Regions from separate parts of the Pseudarthrobacter sp. P1 genome, predicted to be linked through region 3. Evidence: predicted binding sites of a transcription regulator. Region 3 holds the regulator's gene; each other region holds the start of a gene.
The links. Region 3 encodes LexA, which represses DNA repair genes until DNA is damaged. Its sites were predicted from a motif close to TCGAACANNTGTTCGA; they were not measured.

Region 1: a site for LexA is predicted at 1,660-1,675, ahead of ACQCSX_RS19685 (DUF222 domain-containing protein). Genes of this name have one in related genera too.
Region 2: a site for LexA is predicted at 1,885-1,900, ahead of ACQCSX_RS09525 (Y-family DNA polymerase). Genes of this name have one in related genera too.
Region 4: a site for LexA is predicted at 2,435-2,450, ahead of ACQCSX_RS09620 (LexA family protein). Genes of this name have one in related genera too.

What each region holds. Positions count from the first base shown of each region.
Region 1 is NZ_CP189584.1:4,226,582-4,230,550, forward strand. Features, by position in the region: gene ACQCSX_RS19675 (hypothetical protein) at 1-354, opposite strand, end outside; gene ACQCSX_RS19680 (SGNH/GDSL hydrolase family protein) at 449-1,216, opposite strand; gene ACQCSX_RS19685 (DUF222 domain-containing protein) at 1,704-2,858, shown strand; gene ACQCSX_RS19690 (DUF222 domain-containing protein) at 2,855-3,568, shown strand; gene ACQCSX_RS19695 (alpha/beta hydrolase) at 3,823-3,969, shown strand, end outside.
Region 2 is NZ_CP189584.1:2,019,538-2,023,506, forward strand. Features, by position in the region: gene ACQCSX_RS09515 (DUF2809 domain-containing protein) at 1-59, opposite strand, end outside; gene ACQCSX_RS09520 (SCO4226 family nickel-binding protein) at 181-429, opposite strand; gene ACQCSX_RS09525 (Y-family DNA polymerase) at 570-1,832, opposite strand; partial or broken gene ACQCSX_RS09530 (RHS repeat-associated core domain-containing protein) at 2,002-2,256, shown strand; gene ACQCSX_RS09535 (glycoside hydrolase family 68 protein) at 2,418-3,428, opposite strand; gene ACQCSX_RS09540 (carbohydrate ABC transporter permease) at 3,483-3,969, opposite strand, start outside.
Region 3 is NZ_CP189584.1:4,359,595-4,363,563, reverse strand. Features, by position in the region: gene ACQCSX_RS20355 (histidinol-phosphate transaminase) at 1-755, opposite strand, end outside; gene ACQCSX_RS20350 (LysM peptidoglycan-binding domain-containing protein) at 876-1,208, opposite strand; gene lexA (transcriptional repressor LexA) at 1,537-2,280, shown strand; gene ACQCSX_RS20340 (MFS transporter) at 2,357-3,550, opposite strand; gene ACQCSX_RS20335 (TetR/AcrR family transcriptional regulator) at 3,647-3,969, opposite strand, start outside.
Region 4 is NZ_CP189584.1:2,037,552-2,041,520, reverse strand. Features, by position in the region: gene ACQCSX_RS09640 (ferritin-like fold-containing protein) at 1-633, shown strand, start outside; gene ACQCSX_RS09635 (LysE family transporter) at 676-1,299, opposite strand; gene ACQCSX_RS09630 (Lrp/AsnC family transcriptional regulator) at 1,369-1,794, shown strand; gene ACQCSX_RS09625 (AAA family ATPase) at 1,837-2,361, opposite strand; gene ACQCSX_RS09620 (LexA family protein) at 2,473-2,886, shown strand; gene ACQCSX_RS09615 (hypothetical protein) at 2,987-3,646, opposite strand; gene ACQCSX_RS09610 (helix-turn-helix domain-containing protein) at 3,798-3,969, opposite strand, start outside.

The DNA.
Region 1 (3,969 bases), 130 kb from region 3:
TGCGGCGAGCCGATCGCCTGCGTGCGCCCGGGGTGCCGGGGCCGGGCCGGGCACGTCCGGTGCCTCTGGGCCGTAGGCGAGGGGCTGTTCCGGACCAAGCGGCTCGAAGTCCGCCGGCGGGGGCCGGTAGCCGGCGTCGAACGTCCGCACATCCGGCGGCTGCACGCCCGGGCCGGGCTGCCGGTTCCAGGTCCCGGCAGAGGGGCCGCCGTGCCGGCGGACATTGCGCCGGTTGGCGCGGCCCACCAGGCGCAGCACCACGGCCAGGGCCACCAAGAGCAGCGGGACCCAGCTGGAGCCGGGCTGGCCGATGGCATAGGCCAGTGGAAGCCCCAGTATCGCCGTCGGACCCATGGCACACCTCCCGAAACCGCCGTTGGCTCGAGGCTACGCCCGCCAGCTGGAAGCCACCAGCGAGTTTTGTCCGCCCATGTGTCGTCCGGACGCGCTACTCGCCGGAGCCGGCGGGCATGCCGGGCCCGAACACCGGTCCGGGCGTGGGGCGTTTGGCGGAGATGCCGTCGCCGGATGACTGGTGGCGGACACGGCGCAGTACCCACGGCACCAGGAACTCGCGCGCCCAGACCAGATCCTCTGCCCGGGCCTCGCGCCACGGGCGGACCGGCAGCGAACCGGGGGCCAAAGCTTCAAGAGTGTGCGGGACGTTGAGGGCGTTCAAAGCCATGGTTGCAATGGTGTGGTGGCCGAGGGCCGAGAAATGGAGCCGGTCCTCGGCCCACATCTGTGGGTCCACCAGCGCCCGCAGCGACCACATATCGGCGACGACTGCGTCGTGGCGGTTGGCGATGGTCCGCAGGTTCTCGTTGTAGATGGCCACGCGGCCACGGATCATGCCCAGCACCGGAGTGTCACGGATGTCGGGGCCGTTGAACAGCAGCACGGTTGCCCCGGCGTCGGCCATCCTGCCCACGGCGGCGTCCAGCTGCTCGGCCAGGGCATCCGGGTCCGAGCCGGGGCGCAGGAGGTCGTTGCCTCCGGCGGAAATGCTGATCAAATTCGGCCGCAGCGCCAGCGCCGGTTCGAGCTGCTCCGCCAGGATCTGGCCCAGCAGCCGCCCGCGGATGGCCAGATTGGCATAGGCAAAATCCGGCTGCGTGCGGCTGAGTTCCTCGGCCAGCCGGTCGGCCCAGCCGCGGTGTCCGCCCGGGCTGGCCGGCTCGGGATCGCCGATGCCCTCCGTGAACGAATCGCCCATGGCCACGTAGCGGGTCCAAGGATGGGTGTGGTTCACCAGCGTGTTGGCCGTGTTGGCCGTGTTGGCCGTGTTGGTCTCAGGGGTCTGCATTTCCGTCACCCGTCCATCTTGCTACCGATTGGTAACTTAGGCCAGGATAGCCCGGGGCAGATCCGCGGCAACGCCGTCGTCGAAGCTCGTCAAGACCAGTTCCAGCCGTTCCAGGCCATCGTTGCCAAACAGGTCCTCGGGCCCGGTGGGAGCGAGCTCGCAACTGGCTCTGGCGCAACTTGCGGACCGGCGAGCCCGCAAGCGGTCACTGATCGCGCACGACCGATGAGGGAATTCGGACTCACTCATCCAGGAAGGCTGGCCGCGGGGTGGGACACGGGCCGTTTTGTCCCGGCCCGCCGGCGGTGGTTTCCTGCACAGGGGGTGCCGGGGACGACCTTGTCCCCTTTTAATCGAAACCATGTTCGACCCATGTCCAGTTCACTAGAATTAGTGCATGGGCATCACGGCGTTTTCCCCCGCCCGGGCGGGGCAGGCACCGGGCGGGCATCTGCGCCGGATCATCACACTTGCCCACGCCGCGGCCGCGCAGACCTCCGGCGAAGCCAATGCGTCCGGCACCGATGGCGCCAAGCCCGGTGCCGGCTGCGGGCCGGACCCGCTCGCCCTGGCCGCCCTGCCCGATTTGGAGCTGGCCGTCCTGGCCGGCCAGCTGGAAACCCTCTCCCGGCACCTGGACGCGCTCAAGGTCCGCTGCGCCGGCGAGCTCGCCGTCCGCACCCTCGCCGGCCGGTACCGGGACACCGGGGCCGCGACCCCGGTGGCAATGCTCCGGGACGCCCTGGCCATCTCCGGGGCCGAGGCGGCCAGGCGGCTCGCCCTGGCCGCGGCGTTCGTGCCCGCCGTCGATCCGATCAGCCAAACCGTGGCCCCGCCGAAGCAGCCGGTGCTCGGTGCCGCGTTCCTGGCCGGGAACTGTTCGCTGGAGAACGCGCTGGTGGCTTCCCGGGCCGTGGCCGAGGCCTCCCGCCTGGCCGCCGGCGGACGGATCGGCGCCGCGGAGGTGGACGCGGTCGAGGCGTCGCTGGCCACCACCGCCGCCACGGAGTCCCCGGACTTCCTGGCCCGGGGCGCCCGGCGCATCCTGGCCCACCTGGACCCGGACGGGCAGGAACCCACCGAGGCCGAACTGCTGGCCAAGGAGGGCATCCACTTCGGGGCGCCGCGGCGCGGCATGGTCCGTTTCGACGGGCACCTGACCCAGCTGTCGTATGAGGAGCTGATGGCCGTGATGGGCACCGGCACCAACCCGCGCGGCACCGCCGGGATCCTGGCCGGCGGAGCCTTCGACGCCGTGGCCGTGCCCGGGCAGGGCGCGCCGCCGGCCTGGGCCACCGGCACCGGTGCCGCATCCGCAGCCTCTGCCGCCGGGGACGATGGCGCCGGAGGCCCGCCACAGGGCGCCTCGGGCGCTTCGGACGGCATGGCCGGGGCCGGAACCGGGCCCGGCGGCGGGGACGGCAGCGGCCGGAGCCACCGGCGCGGACGGGTCAGGCAGCCCGCGACGCAGCACCCCGGACATCCATCCCGGCGCCGGCGGCTCCGGGGCCCCTGCCTTGGGCGGGGATACCAGCCCGGACGTGTTCGGTGATCCTGGGAACCTGGGAACCTGGGAACCTGGGCGCCGGCAGTTCCGCCCCGGCCGGGGATGCCGAGGCGGTGCTGGAATCCGCCGACCCGGCCGGCGTCGACCCGCACGTGGCCCGGAAACTGCTGGCCGGGCAGCGGCCCCGGCCCCAGCTGCTGCTGCACGCCCTGCTGGACTGCGTCCGCCTCGCCACCCGCACCGGCACCCTCCCGGACAACGGGGGCCTGCGCCCGCAACTGTTCATCACCGTGACCCTGGCCGAGCTCGCCGCCGGTCCCGGCAGCGCCGCCGTCCCGCACAGCGGCCCGATCCCGGCCGCCGCGATCCGCACGGCGGCCTGCGACGCCGGGATCATCCCGGCCGTGCTCGGCGCGGAGGGCGAGATCCTGGACGTGGGCCGGTCCCAGCGCCTCGTCCCGCCCCACATCCGCAGGGCGCTGCTCATCCGGGACCGGGGCTGCGCGTTCCCGGGCTGCGACCGGCCCCCGCAGTGGACCGACGCGCACCACATCGTCTACCGGTCCCAGGGCGGGGACACCTCGGTGGAGAACTGCGTGCTGCTGTGTTCCTACCACCACCACCTCATCCACCACACCGGCTGGGCGGTCGAGTCCGTGCACGGCATCCCCTGGTTCACCCCGCCCCCATCCATCGACCCGCTCCGCCGGCCCCTGCGCAACGGGTACCACCACGCCGGGGCACCGCCGGGATGACGGACACCACCGCCGCCGGGCGCGGGAGGTCCCGGCGTCGCCCGGCTACCGGGCCCTACCGGCCGGCCAGGGGCCGCCCGCAGCCCGATCTCCGCACGGCCGCGCGCGGCCTTGGGCCTCCGGCCGCGAGGGCCCAGCGGCGAGCTGGCGGGCCGGGTGAGCGGCCGGGGACGATCACCGAGGCTGGCTTGACTGGCGGTGCGGTCTCGACATGCCCGGCCGGCGGCGCGGTCCGGGCATGAAAAGATGGATCCATGACTTTTACCTCCACGGAAGCCCAGCCCACCGTCCTTTGGTCCAAGCCCGAGGCCGAGCGGAAGGGCACGCCGCTGCTGGTGCTGCTGCACGGCTACGGCTCCAATGAGGCCGACCTGATGGGCCTGGCCGACATGCTGCCCGAC
Region 2 (3,969 bases), 2.1 Mb from region 3:
AGCCGGCGCTGCGTTGTCCCCCTCAGGCGCCTCCCCCATGGTGGCCGCCAACCGGCCACCCCCAGCCTACGGGCCAGCCATCTGAGGAGCGCAGCCACTTGGGCACAGCGCGAGGCGGCGGCGGCACCAACAATGGTGCCGCCGCCGCCCTTTACCAGGGATGGGTCTGTGGGTTGGCGCTCAGACGGAGAGCGGGACCGGATGGACTTCGTCAGCGGGGTGTCCGGTGCGCTCGTGGATGCGCCTGACGGCTTCGCCGTCGGGGGCCTCCGAGAGGCAGTACACAATGCCTGACTCGGGGTCGCCCCAAGCCTGCTTGAAGACGACACCTTCTTCGGCCTGGATGGCCACGTCGGCCGCGTGGGCGGCCTTCAAATCATCGGCCGAGATGCCGACCATATTGTGATGCACGTCCATGAATTCGGGCATGACTACCTCCAACTGGAACGCGTGCGGGTAGATACAAGGCCAGCTATACGCCGCCCCTGAAGGGTTGTCAACGGATCGGGCTGTCACAATCGCTGCGGGCTGATCGCCGGTGCATCAGGGCCCGGACGGGGCGCCACGCCCTACGCCCGGACCACCGGCAGCTCGGCCCATTCGGTGGTGTAGCGGGGCGAGGAATGCTCGCGTTTCATGGACCATTGCGGCGGCTCGGCCAGCCCGCCCAGGCCCAGTCCAATGGCCGCGGCACCGAACTTGGTCCGCACGCTGCCCATCAATCCGCCCAGCTCCAGCTTCTCGCGCTCGTCCACGAAGAGGTCCAATGCCTCCTGCCCGGCGGCCGGCTCCAGCCCGCTGAACATGACACCGGCGCGCAGATAGGGGGCGCCGGGGACCGCGTTTTCCCGCACGGCCGCCACCGCTGCACGGGTCAGCAGGATTGGATCCTGCGTGGCCGCCGGCAGGCGCACGGTGACGGAGGGGAAGCTGGCCACGCCGGCCGCGAAGCGGCTGGTCCCGGCGGTGACTGTCATCGCCGTCGTGCGCAGCCCCTCGGCGCTGAGCCGGGCCGCGCCGCGCTGGGCATAGATCGCCATCACCTGCTCCATCCCCTCCACCGTGGTGACGGGCGTGGAGAAGCTGCGCGAGAACATGATCTGCTGCTTGTCCGCGCGCTCCTCGGTGTGCGGGATGCAGGCCGTGCCATTGAGCTCCAGGACGGTGCGCTGGAGCACCACGGAGAACTTCTTGCGGATCAACAATGGATCCGCGGCCTTGAGGTCCGCCACGGTGTCGATGCCCATCGCGGCCAGCCGGTCCCCCGTGCGGCCACCCACGCCCCACAGCCCCGTGGCCGGCACCCGCGACTGGATGGCCGCCACATGACCGGGCGGCATCGAATCCAGCGCGCACACGCCAGCCAGCGCCGGGTTCTGCTTGGCGATCCGGTTGGCGAACTTGGCCAGCGTCTTGGTCGAGGCGATGCCCACGCAGACCGGAACCCCCACATACCGGGCCACCGCCGCGCGGATCTTCGCCCCGGCGTCGCGCAGCTGGGCCTCATCCCCCACCAGCCCCACAAAGGACTCGTCGATGGAGTAGACCTCCTGCCAGGTGCCGAACCGGCCCACCACCTCCATGACGCGGGCGCTCATGTCGCCGTAGAGCTCATAGTTGCTCGAGCGCGCCACCAGCCCCCAGGCCTTGGCCATCGGCGCCACCTGGAACCACGGCGCCCCGGTGGCGATGCCCAGCTCCTTGGCCTCGGCCGAGCGCGCCACCACGCAGCCGTCGTTGTTGGAGAGGACGACGACGGGGCGGCCAGCCAGCCTGGGGTCGAAGACCCGCTCGCAGGAGACGTAGAAGTTGTTCACGTCGACCAGGGCCATGCGGTCCCTGGCGGACGGTGCCGGATCCGTGCCATCCACCGCAGCCACCGCCTAGAACAAAGTTTCGAATGATCCATGCTAGCACCGGCCCTTGGCGCGGCCCGATCCATAGATCCGGGGCGTGAATGCGACCGGGCCACGGGTCGAGCAGATCGACGTGGCTGGGGTCGTGCTGTTCTACCAGCACGACCACTACGGGGCCACCCGCCTCCTCACCCACGCCGCCGGCGCGGTTGCCGCGACCTTCAGGCACGACGCCCACGGCACTCTGACCGGCCACACCAGGGCGCCCGACACCGGCCTGTACTACTTCCGCGCCCGCTGGTACGACCCCCAAACCATCCAATTCATCAGCGCCGACCCCCTCGCCTCCCCCACCCATGCCGTCTACACCTACGCCAACAACCCCATCAACCTGATAGTCCCACTCGGGCTGTGGAGCTGGAACACAATGGACTGGTCTGATCAGGAATGGGACGCTGTCTGGGCCGTCGCCGGAGCAGCAGCTTTCGGAGCCGCCGTTGCGACATTACTGATGACATCAGGGGGTGCGGCTGCCGTGGTTACCCGTGGGCATGGAACTCCTCATGCGTTGGTATGGTCAGGCCCAGTCGTGGGCTCGGCTCCGTTGGCGGTGCTGGTGGTCGGGGCCGTGGTCAGGTGGCCGCGCTCGGGATCCCAGTGGACCGGGAGCGGATCCGAGACGACGCCGTCGAAGGAGCCGTCGCTGTTGGCATCATGGCAGGCCATCATTATCAATTGGCCGGCCCGGTCTTGGATGAGGCGCCCGCTATAGAGCGGCGCCGTCGTGACGACGGCCGCTGATGCGACGTTGTAGGGTCCGCTGATGTGGTCTGTTTCCAGGCTCCAAATCCCGCCGCCGCCGAATCCTTCTGCCTTCCGGGCCGAGAGCGTGTCCACGCCGCAGGAGAACAACAGGACGGTGCGGTCGTCTATAACCGTAGTCTGGGGGACTTCGAGGTGCCCGAAGCCGGCCCCCGGCTGGCTGAGGGGCGGCCGTACCTCCCAGGTTTCCAAATCGGTCGATACGGCGTGGCCGATGACGCCGCGGTTGTCGGCGTCTCCGGTGTTGGCCCTGGCGGTGATCAGCATGTGCCACCCTTCCCCGGCCGGGTCCGCAAACACCCAAGGGTCCCGCCAGGCCTCTTCCGGCCAGGTCGAATCGCCGTATTTTTCATACCAGCGCCCGTCTGCTTCAATCACGAGGGCCGGGTGCTTGGTCCAGGTGTGGAGGTCGGGGGACGTTGCGACGCCGATGGCTTCGATGTTGTGTGTTTCGTAGAATCGGGCCCCCGTGTAGAACATCCGCCAAATTCCGTCGGGACCTTGGAGCACGCTGCCGGTCCAGGTCGAGGTGGCGTCAAAAGCCTCCGGGTCATCGGGCTGAAGGACGACGCCGTGGCAAACCCAGCTACTCAGATCCTGCGAGGTGGCATGCCCGATCCGGGCATTGCGGTGCCGAAGCGCAGGGTCACCCAGACTCTTGGGAGCGTGGAGATAGTACATGTGGAACGTGGAGCCGTCGTCGGCAAGCCAGAAGTCCCATACCCAGGAGTCCTGGAGACTGAAAACCAATGAAATACACCTCTCTGATGGTGGTCATCCGCTCGGGCGGGACCAGGGGTAGTGCTAGCCCTTGATGGCGGAGCTGCTGATGCTGGCGACGAACCAGCGTTGGAAGATCAGGAAGACCGCCAGGACAGGGACGATGAACATCGTTCCGAAGGCCAGTACCTGGCCCCACTCCGGTGGCTGCTGGTTTTGGAAGATGCTGATGGCCAGCGGGAGCGGCCGGACGGTGGGGTCCGAGACCATGAGGACCGGCCAGAGGTAGGATCCCCACTGGGCCAGGAAGGTAAGAATGGCGACAGTGGCAAACGCCGGCTTGGTGATGGGCACCACGACCTGGAAAAACGTCCTAAATGGCCCGGCACCGTCGAGACGTGCCGCCTCTTCGATCTCGCCGGGAACGTCGAGGAAGAAGGTGTAGAACAGGAAGATCGAGAACGCGTTGGCAATGAACGGGATCGCCTGGATGTAGATGGTGTCCCGCTGGCCGGAGAACATATAGTAGAGCGGCAGGGCGACCGCTTCGAACGGGATGATCGTCAGGACA
Region 3 (3,969 bases):
CGCAGGGCGTCGGTGACCTCCGGGGCGGCGGCCAGGTAGCCCAGGCGGGCGCCGGCCAGGGCAAAGGCCTTGCTCATGGTCCGGGACACCACCAGGCGCGGGCGGCCCGGCAGCAGGCTCAGCGCGCTGGGCGTGCCGTCGTGGGCGAACTCGGCATAGGCCTCGTCCACAATGATGATGGCCTGGCTGGCCTCGCCCGCCTCGTAGACTGCCTCCACGACGTCCAGCCCCAGGGCCGTTCCGGTGGGGTTGTTGGGCGAGCAGAGGAACACGATGTTCGGCGCAGCGGCGCGCACCTGTGCGGCGGCGTCCTCGGCGGTGAGGGAGAAATCATCCTTGCGCCGGCCCGCGGCATACGCCGTGCCGGTTCCGCTGGCCAGCAGCGGGTACATCGAGTAGGTGGGAGGGAAGCCCATCGCCGTGCGGCCGGGGCCGCCAAAGGCCTGCAACAGCTGCTGGAGGACCTCGTTGGAACCATTGGCGGCCCACAGGTTGTCCAGGGTCAGGCCGTGGCCCAGATAGGCGGCCAGCGCGGTGCGCAGTTCGGTGAATTCACGGTCCGGGTAGCGGTTGAGGCCCTCGAGCTGCTCGGCGACGGCCTTCAGGATGGCCTCGCGGGCATCGGCCGGAACGCCGTGCGTGTTCTCGTTCACATTCAGCAGGATGGGCACATCCAGCTGGGGGGCGCCGTACGGATGCTGCCCCCGGAGATCGTCTCGAAGGGGCAACTGGTTCAGGCGTTCTAGCTGGTTCACCCTTCCACTTTAAGTGCCACGGGCACAGGGGGCGAACCACGGGGCTCCGTGACCCTCTGTTACCGCCTCCGCCGGCCGCGCCGGGCCTGGAGCGGCATCCTGCGGAACCTGCCAGGAAGGTCAGGCAGCCTTGGGGACGAACAGGCGCTGGCCCGGCTGGACCACGGAGCTGGCGAGATCGTTCAGTTCGACAATGTCCGACACCACGTCGCGGGTGTCGCGGGAGGAATCCGCCGCCATGGCGATGGACCACAGCGTCTGGCCGGACAGCACAGTCACCGTGCTGGTGTAGTCCGGCGCCGGGCCGCCCACCGTGGCGGCCTTGGCGGGGGTGGTGAAGACGGCGGCCAGGGCCACCAGGGCGATGGCCACCAGGGCCAGCGGCATCCAGATCAGGACCAGGCGGCCCCGGCGGGTCAAGCGGAGCGGGGGAAGTTCGTTCGTGGAGCTCATGGCATTAAACCTTTCACTTCGGCAGACGTGCGCCCTGGGCCGTTCGAAACAACCGGGCCGAGAGCGGTGAAACAGATTCGAACATGTATTCGAATGCGTCTTGACCATTTTTAGCACTAATGGACGAAGCTTGCCAAGACTCGCTAGAACAAATGTTTGAAAAACTACCGGAGCTGTCCTACCGTTAAGGCAAGGGATTTACCGGATCGGTAGTAGTCGAACCAAGCAGTAGTCAAGCAGGCGCCACCGACACGAACTCCCCCACACCCAGTGGGTGGCCGCACCGGCCACCCACCAGTACCGACGCCGTCGCGGGAAGGACAGCACCATGCCGTCTCCGGAATTCATCCTCCACAGCGGGAATCCCGCCAGCCGGCACGGCCTCAAGGGCCTGACAGTGCGGCAGAAGAAGATCCTCGAGTGCATCCAGCGCTCCATCTCGGACAAGGGCTACCCGCCGTCCATGCGCGAGATCGGCGACGTCGTTGGCCTCGCCAGCCTCTCCAGCGTCACCCACCAGCTCAGCCAGCTGGAAAAGATGGGCTACCTGCGCCGGGACCCCAAGCGTCCGCGCGCCATGGAGGTGCTCATCCCGTTGACGCTGGACTACGGCCAGCCGCGGATCGAGGGCGTTCCGGCCCCCACCGAGCTGCGCGGGGCCAACGGGCTGAACATGGCCGAACTCAGCAGCGCCTCGGACACGGCATTGGTTCCGCTCGTCGGCCGGATCGCCGCCGGCGGACCCATCCTGGCCGACCAGGTCATCGAGGACGTCATGCCGCTGCCGCGCTCCCTGGTGGGCCACGGTGAGCTCTTCATGCTCAAGGTCTCCGGCGACTCCATGATCGACGCCGCCATCTGCGACGGCGACTGGGTGGTGGTGCGCCGGCAAAGCAACGCCCTCAACGGCGACATCGTGGCCGCCCTGCTCGACGACGAGGCCACGGTGAAGACCTTCCGGCAGCGCGACGGCCACACCTGGCTGCTGCCGCAGAACACCCGCTACGAGCCCATCCTGGGCGACCACGCCACCGTCATGGGCAAAGTGGTCTCCGTCCTGCGCAGCATCTAGCAAAAGACCCAGCCCACAACGCAGAAGCCCTGCGGCCGCACCGGCCGCAGGGGTTCTGCGTCTGCACCGGCAGGGCCTACCGCACCGCGCGCAGGGGCTTGGCGGCGCCGGCGAGCCACAGAGCCAGCAGGATCGGCGCCCCGATGGCCAGCAGGGCCAGGTTGATGCCGACGTGGTCGCCGAGGTAGCCCAGCAGCGGCGGGCCGGCGAGGAACGCGACATAGCCGATGGTGGAGACCACCGACACCCTGGCTGCGGCGTGCCGGGGATCATCGGCAGCGGCGGACATGCCCATGGGGAAGGCCAGCGCGGCCCCCATTCCCCACAGCGCGGCCCCCACCCCGGCCAGGACAAGGTTGCCGGCAAGGACGAACAGCACCAGGCCCACCGCCGCTGCCGCCATGCTGGCCCGCAGCACCGCCACGCGGCCGAACCTGTCAATGGCACGGCCGCCGAGGAAGCGCATCAAGGTCATTGCCGCCACGAACAGGGCAAAGAGCAGCGCCCCGGCGGACTCCGTGGCCCCCAAGCCATCCACGGCGGCCTTGGCGATCCAGTCGTTGCCCGCGCCCTCGGTGAGCGTGGCACCGAGCACCACGACGCCGATGAGCAGGGTGCGTCCGTCGCGCCAGGCGGAAGACCCCTTGGCCCGCGGCTGGCCGGCGCCGGCCGCATCCGGCACGGCTACCGGCACGCGGGGCAGGAACCAGCGCGGCGCGGTCAAGGTCAGGGCGACCACCACCACGGCAACCACCAGGAGATGCTCCGGCAGCCCGACGCCCAGGGTGGACAGACCCGCCCCGATCAGGGCGCCGACGAAGGCGCCGCCGCTGAAGGCCGCGTGGAACTGGGGCATGATGGTGCGCCCGAGCCGGTGCTCGACGCCGGCGCCCTCGATGTTCTGCGCCACATCCCACAGCCCGATCCCGATGCCGAAGAAGAACAACGCCGCGGCGGTGGCGGGCACGGAGCCGGCCATCAGCGACAGAGCGATGCCCGCGCACGCCGTGGCCGCGAGCAGCCCGCCGGTGCGGATGGTGTTCGCCGCACCGATCCGCCCGACCACCGCGCCGGCGGAGGGCAGTGCCAGCAGGGAGCCGACAGCGATGCAGAGCAGGAGGGTGCCCATCTGTCCGGAGCTTAGGCCCAGGGTCTGCGTGACGGCAGGGATGCGCGCTGCCCAGCTGGCAAACACGAGGCCGTTCAGTCCGAAGACCAGGAAGGTGGCCACGGATGCGGCCCGAACGTGGGTGTCCACGGTAATGGTCATAGTGGTGCAACTTCCACAAAGAGTCGTAGGGAGGTGGAGGCCGGGCCGGGAAGGTCCGGCAGCCAGCCGGGCCGGTGCGCCGCTGTGTACTTGGAACTACAGCCGGGCCCCGGTCGGGGTGGTGATGCGGGCAACCGCCTCCACCGTGCTGGCACGGTCGTGCGGTTCGGTGTCGAGGGCGGCATGGAGAAAGAGCCCCTCGATCAGGGCATCGAGCATCCGGCACGTGGCAGGGTCGAAGTGGCGGCCCAGGGCGTGCCTGCTCCGTGCCATCCAATCCCGGGTGATCTGGCGGAACGCCGGCTCGCGGGCGGCCAGCGTGTAGAGCTCCTGCGTGAGCACCAGGTCCCGCTGGCTGCCCAGCAGGTCCTGGTGGATCAGCTCGACGACGGCGGCCCTCGCGGCCCCGGCGTCGGCGG
Region 4 (3,969 bases), 2.1 Mb from region 3:
AAATTTGTGGTGGACCTGCTGGGCGTCATGGCCTATGGGGAACTGTCCGCCTTTGAACGGCTCTCCTCGGATGCCCGCTACTCGCCCACGCTGCACGACCGGGCCACGCTGGCCCGGATGGCCGTGCGCGAATTCGAGCACTTCGAAACGGTCAGTGCGAGGCTGTCCGCCATGGGGCTGGACGTGGAGCTGGCCATGCGCCCGTTCCAAACCTCCATCGAGGCCTTCCACGACCGCACCCGCCCCGCGGACTGGTACGAGTCGCTGATGAAGGCATACGTGGTGGACGCCATCTCCGATGATTTCTACCACTCCATCAGTGCGTTCCTGGACCCGGAAACCAGCGCCGTCATCGCCGCGGTGCGCACCTCCGAAGAGTCGTCCCAGCTGCTGCAGTCACGGCTCAAGACGGTGCTGGCCGAGGATCCGCGGCTCTCCTCCCGGCTGGCCCTGTGGGGCCGGCGCCTGGTGGGGGAGGCCCTGACCCAGGCGCAGCGCGTGGGCAAGGACCACAGCTTCCTGATGGGCCTGCTGCCGCCGGAGCAGATGCCCGCCGCCGAGGTCTCCTCGCTGCTGGCGTCGCTGACCCGCAACCATTCCCGGCGGATGAGCCAGCTCGGCCTGACCGCCTAGGTTTCGGCCGGGAGCAGGCCGATCCCGCTGCCGCACGGAGCTTCAGGAGAGCAGCGCAGCACCCAGAGCCACCACACCCAAAACCATCACCACGGAATGGCCGCCTGCACTGAGCAGCCGGCGCCCGCGGGGCGTGATGCGCCGCCCCGCCACCGAGCCGATGGCGGCGAGCACCAGCTGCCAGCCGAGCGAGGCCACGCCCACGCCAGCGGTAAAGGCCGCGGCGGTTTCCCAGGGCCAGCCGCCGCGCCCCAGGGCGGTGGCCAGCGCGAGAAAGTACAGCACGGTGGCGGGGTTCAGAGCCGTCAGCCAGGTGAAGGCCGCAAGCACCTTTCCCGGGCCGCCGGACACGGCCGGGAGCGGCGGACCGGCGGTGGTGTGCACTTTGCGCAGCCCGTTCGCGCCCAGGTCCATGAGCACCAGACCGGCGACGGCGGCCGGCCACCGTCCGGCCGAGGCCACCAGCGGAGCGACGGCCGCACCAAAGGCCAGTGCCGCCGCGCAGTAGGCGAGGTCCACCAGAGCGACACCGGCCGCGGCCGCCGATCCGGACCGGAAACCGGCGGAGATGCCCTGCTGGATGATCAGGATCCCCACGGCGCCCAGGGGCAGGGCGACGCCGAGCCCAGCCGCCAGGCCCGCCAACAGCGCGGGAAAGATCGTCATGGCATCGAGGGTACATTCCACACCGGAGGACCGCTGCGGGATTCTCTGCTCCACGGATAGTATGTCTGTATGGACACAACTGACAGCGAAATCCTGCAGATTCTTGGCCACGACGGCAGGATTTCCTTCAGTGCGCTGGGAGCCCGGGTGGGGCTGAGCAGCAACGCCGCCGCGGCCCGTGTCCGGCGGTTGGAGGCGGCGGGGACCATTCTGGGTTACACCGTCCGGCTGGCCGTCGATGCCCCTGGCGCGGCCGACGGCCTGGAGGTGTTCATCGACGTGCGGCTGCGCGAGTCCACGGACGGGGAGGCGTTTCTGGCGTTCCTGCGTCCGCTGCCCCAGGTCCGCGACGCCGTGCATCTGACTGGCCCGTACGACTATCTGCTGCACGTGCAGGTGCGCAATCCGCTGGAGCTGGACGGCTTCCTGCGCCGACTCAAGCACGACGGCGGCGCGGCGCAGACGCAGACCCGGATCGCGCTGCGGCACGGCTAGCCCGGTGCCCGGACGGAATGGTGGCTGGGCCCGCGGCGGCGCTCAGCCGTCGTCGTCGTTGCCTTGGTGGTCCGGCCCTCCCCGCAGATCGGCCAGGATCCGCTGCGCAATGCCCTCCGCCGACTCCGCCGCGGTGATGCGCTGCTCCAAGATACCCTCCAACGGATCCCAGCCGTTGAACCACCCGCGCATCTCCTCCTCGCCAAAATCGGAGGACTTGCCCGGGCGCTGTCCGTGCCGGCGCAGGGTTTCCTCGAAACTGAGGTCGAACGCGTAGAACAGGCTCGGGCCCGGATGGCCGTCGCGCAGCCTTCCCAACGAGGCGGAGTACTTGGCGGCGTTGAAGATGCCATCCAGGATCACGGTGCGGCCGCCGGCCAGACAGACTGCGGCAGCCTGCTCGATCAGGTCGACGCTGAGCGGGGAATAGGCACCGGCCTCGCCGAGGATCACCCGGCGGAAGTGGTCCTGCTCGATCCAGGCTCCGTCCACCAACGGGCGCAGGATGGTGGCGACGGTGCTCTTCCCCGAGCCCGAATTTCCGCGCAGGACAATCAATGCGGCCACGCCTTCATCAAAGCACGGTGTGCGGCGGCCGTCGGCCCGCCGAGGACAAATGCCCGGTGCTACCATGAGTCATTCGAAACTTTGTTCTAGGCGGTGGTTGCGGTGTTTGGCATGGACCTTGCCCAGCCGATGGCCGGCCAGGCGCCGGCGCCGGACCTGGAACCGACGGGCTTCGCCTCCCCGGCCCGGGACTACTTCGACGGCGGAATCGACCTCAACCGGCACCTGATCAGGGACCGGACCTGCACCTTCATCATGCGGGTCGCGGGGAACTCCATGGACGCGGCGGGGATCAGCGACGGCGACGAGATCATCGTGGACCGGTCCCTGGTGCCGAAGGACCGCTCGGTGGTGGTGGCCGTGCTGGACGGCGAGCTGGTGGTCCGCCGGCTGCGCCTGGCCCAGGGAGGGGCGTCGCTGGAAGCCGAAAGCCCCGACGGCGGAGCCCGGGCCGAAGTGCTGGCTGCGGCGGTGGAGGGGCTCACCATCTGGGGCGTCGTGACCCGGTGTTTGCACCACGTGTAGTGCGCGGAATCGGGAATTGCGCTCCCAATGCGCCACCGTCCCGGTGCGACAGTCGGGCTGTCGTGCCCGAAGTCGTGATCACCGCTGCCGTGGCGGCCGTCTAGCCCTTCTTGAGCCTGTTCACCGGCGGGAGGCTGTGGTTTGTGGCCAGGATCCGGAGAGCGTCCGCCGCTATGGTCCGGTCGGCCGGTTCCAACAGCAGCCAGGACCGGTGGCCGGCGTCGGAGAGCGCCTTGTACAGACTCAGGACGCGGGACTTGTCGCTGCCCTTCATCAGCGCGGCGGTCACCAACGGGTTCCGGATGGTCGTACACAGGACCACGGTGTCGTCGAGGTGCCGGTCCTTGTCGCGGGAGTCCGCCCGGTAAGCGGCGCCTTTGAGAACCAGCGCGCCAAGGGAGTTGGGAATACTGATGAGCACGGGTCCGTCGTCATCGGCGGTCATCGGGCAGTTGACGGTGCGCTGTAGGGCCTGGGTGCCTCCAGCGACCTGGAACGGCTTACGTCCGCCGATGCGGGGGACCTTGGCCGGGGCCAGGTGGTCGGCGATCATTACGTCGATCTGCTGCTCCCCGCGGATGAACCGGTGGACTGGGGTGTCATCCTCAATGGACTTCCGGAGCGTGTAGCCCAGTTCGGTCAGGACAGCCACCACCGACGACGTCGACGTCGCGCCTGTTTCGATGTGGAGAACGATGTCGACGTCGGCTGTCGGCCGGGAGACGGCCAGGCCGGCGGCTGCGGCATGGAGCTGGGCCATGAGGCCGCCGACTAGTGTCCACTGGGTGGAGGGGAGTGCCCGTGCCAACTCGACGCACTGCGGCCACGGCGTCCCCCAGCCGCCCGGCGGGGCAGGGACGTTCCAAACTTCGCGGTCACCGACTGCGGGCCCCGTCCGGACCGTTCCCGGCTCAGGCATGGAGGAGCCCAGTGATGATGCGCTGGCCGGCCCGGCGTTCACGGGTGGCGAGAGAGCCCATCAGATCCACAGCAATGGCGGCCACCGGTGCCCGACCCTCCGCGAAGGGTTCGGCGAGGTCCACCTCACGGATGATGGCGTTGCCTTCGGGATCCTGGACCATG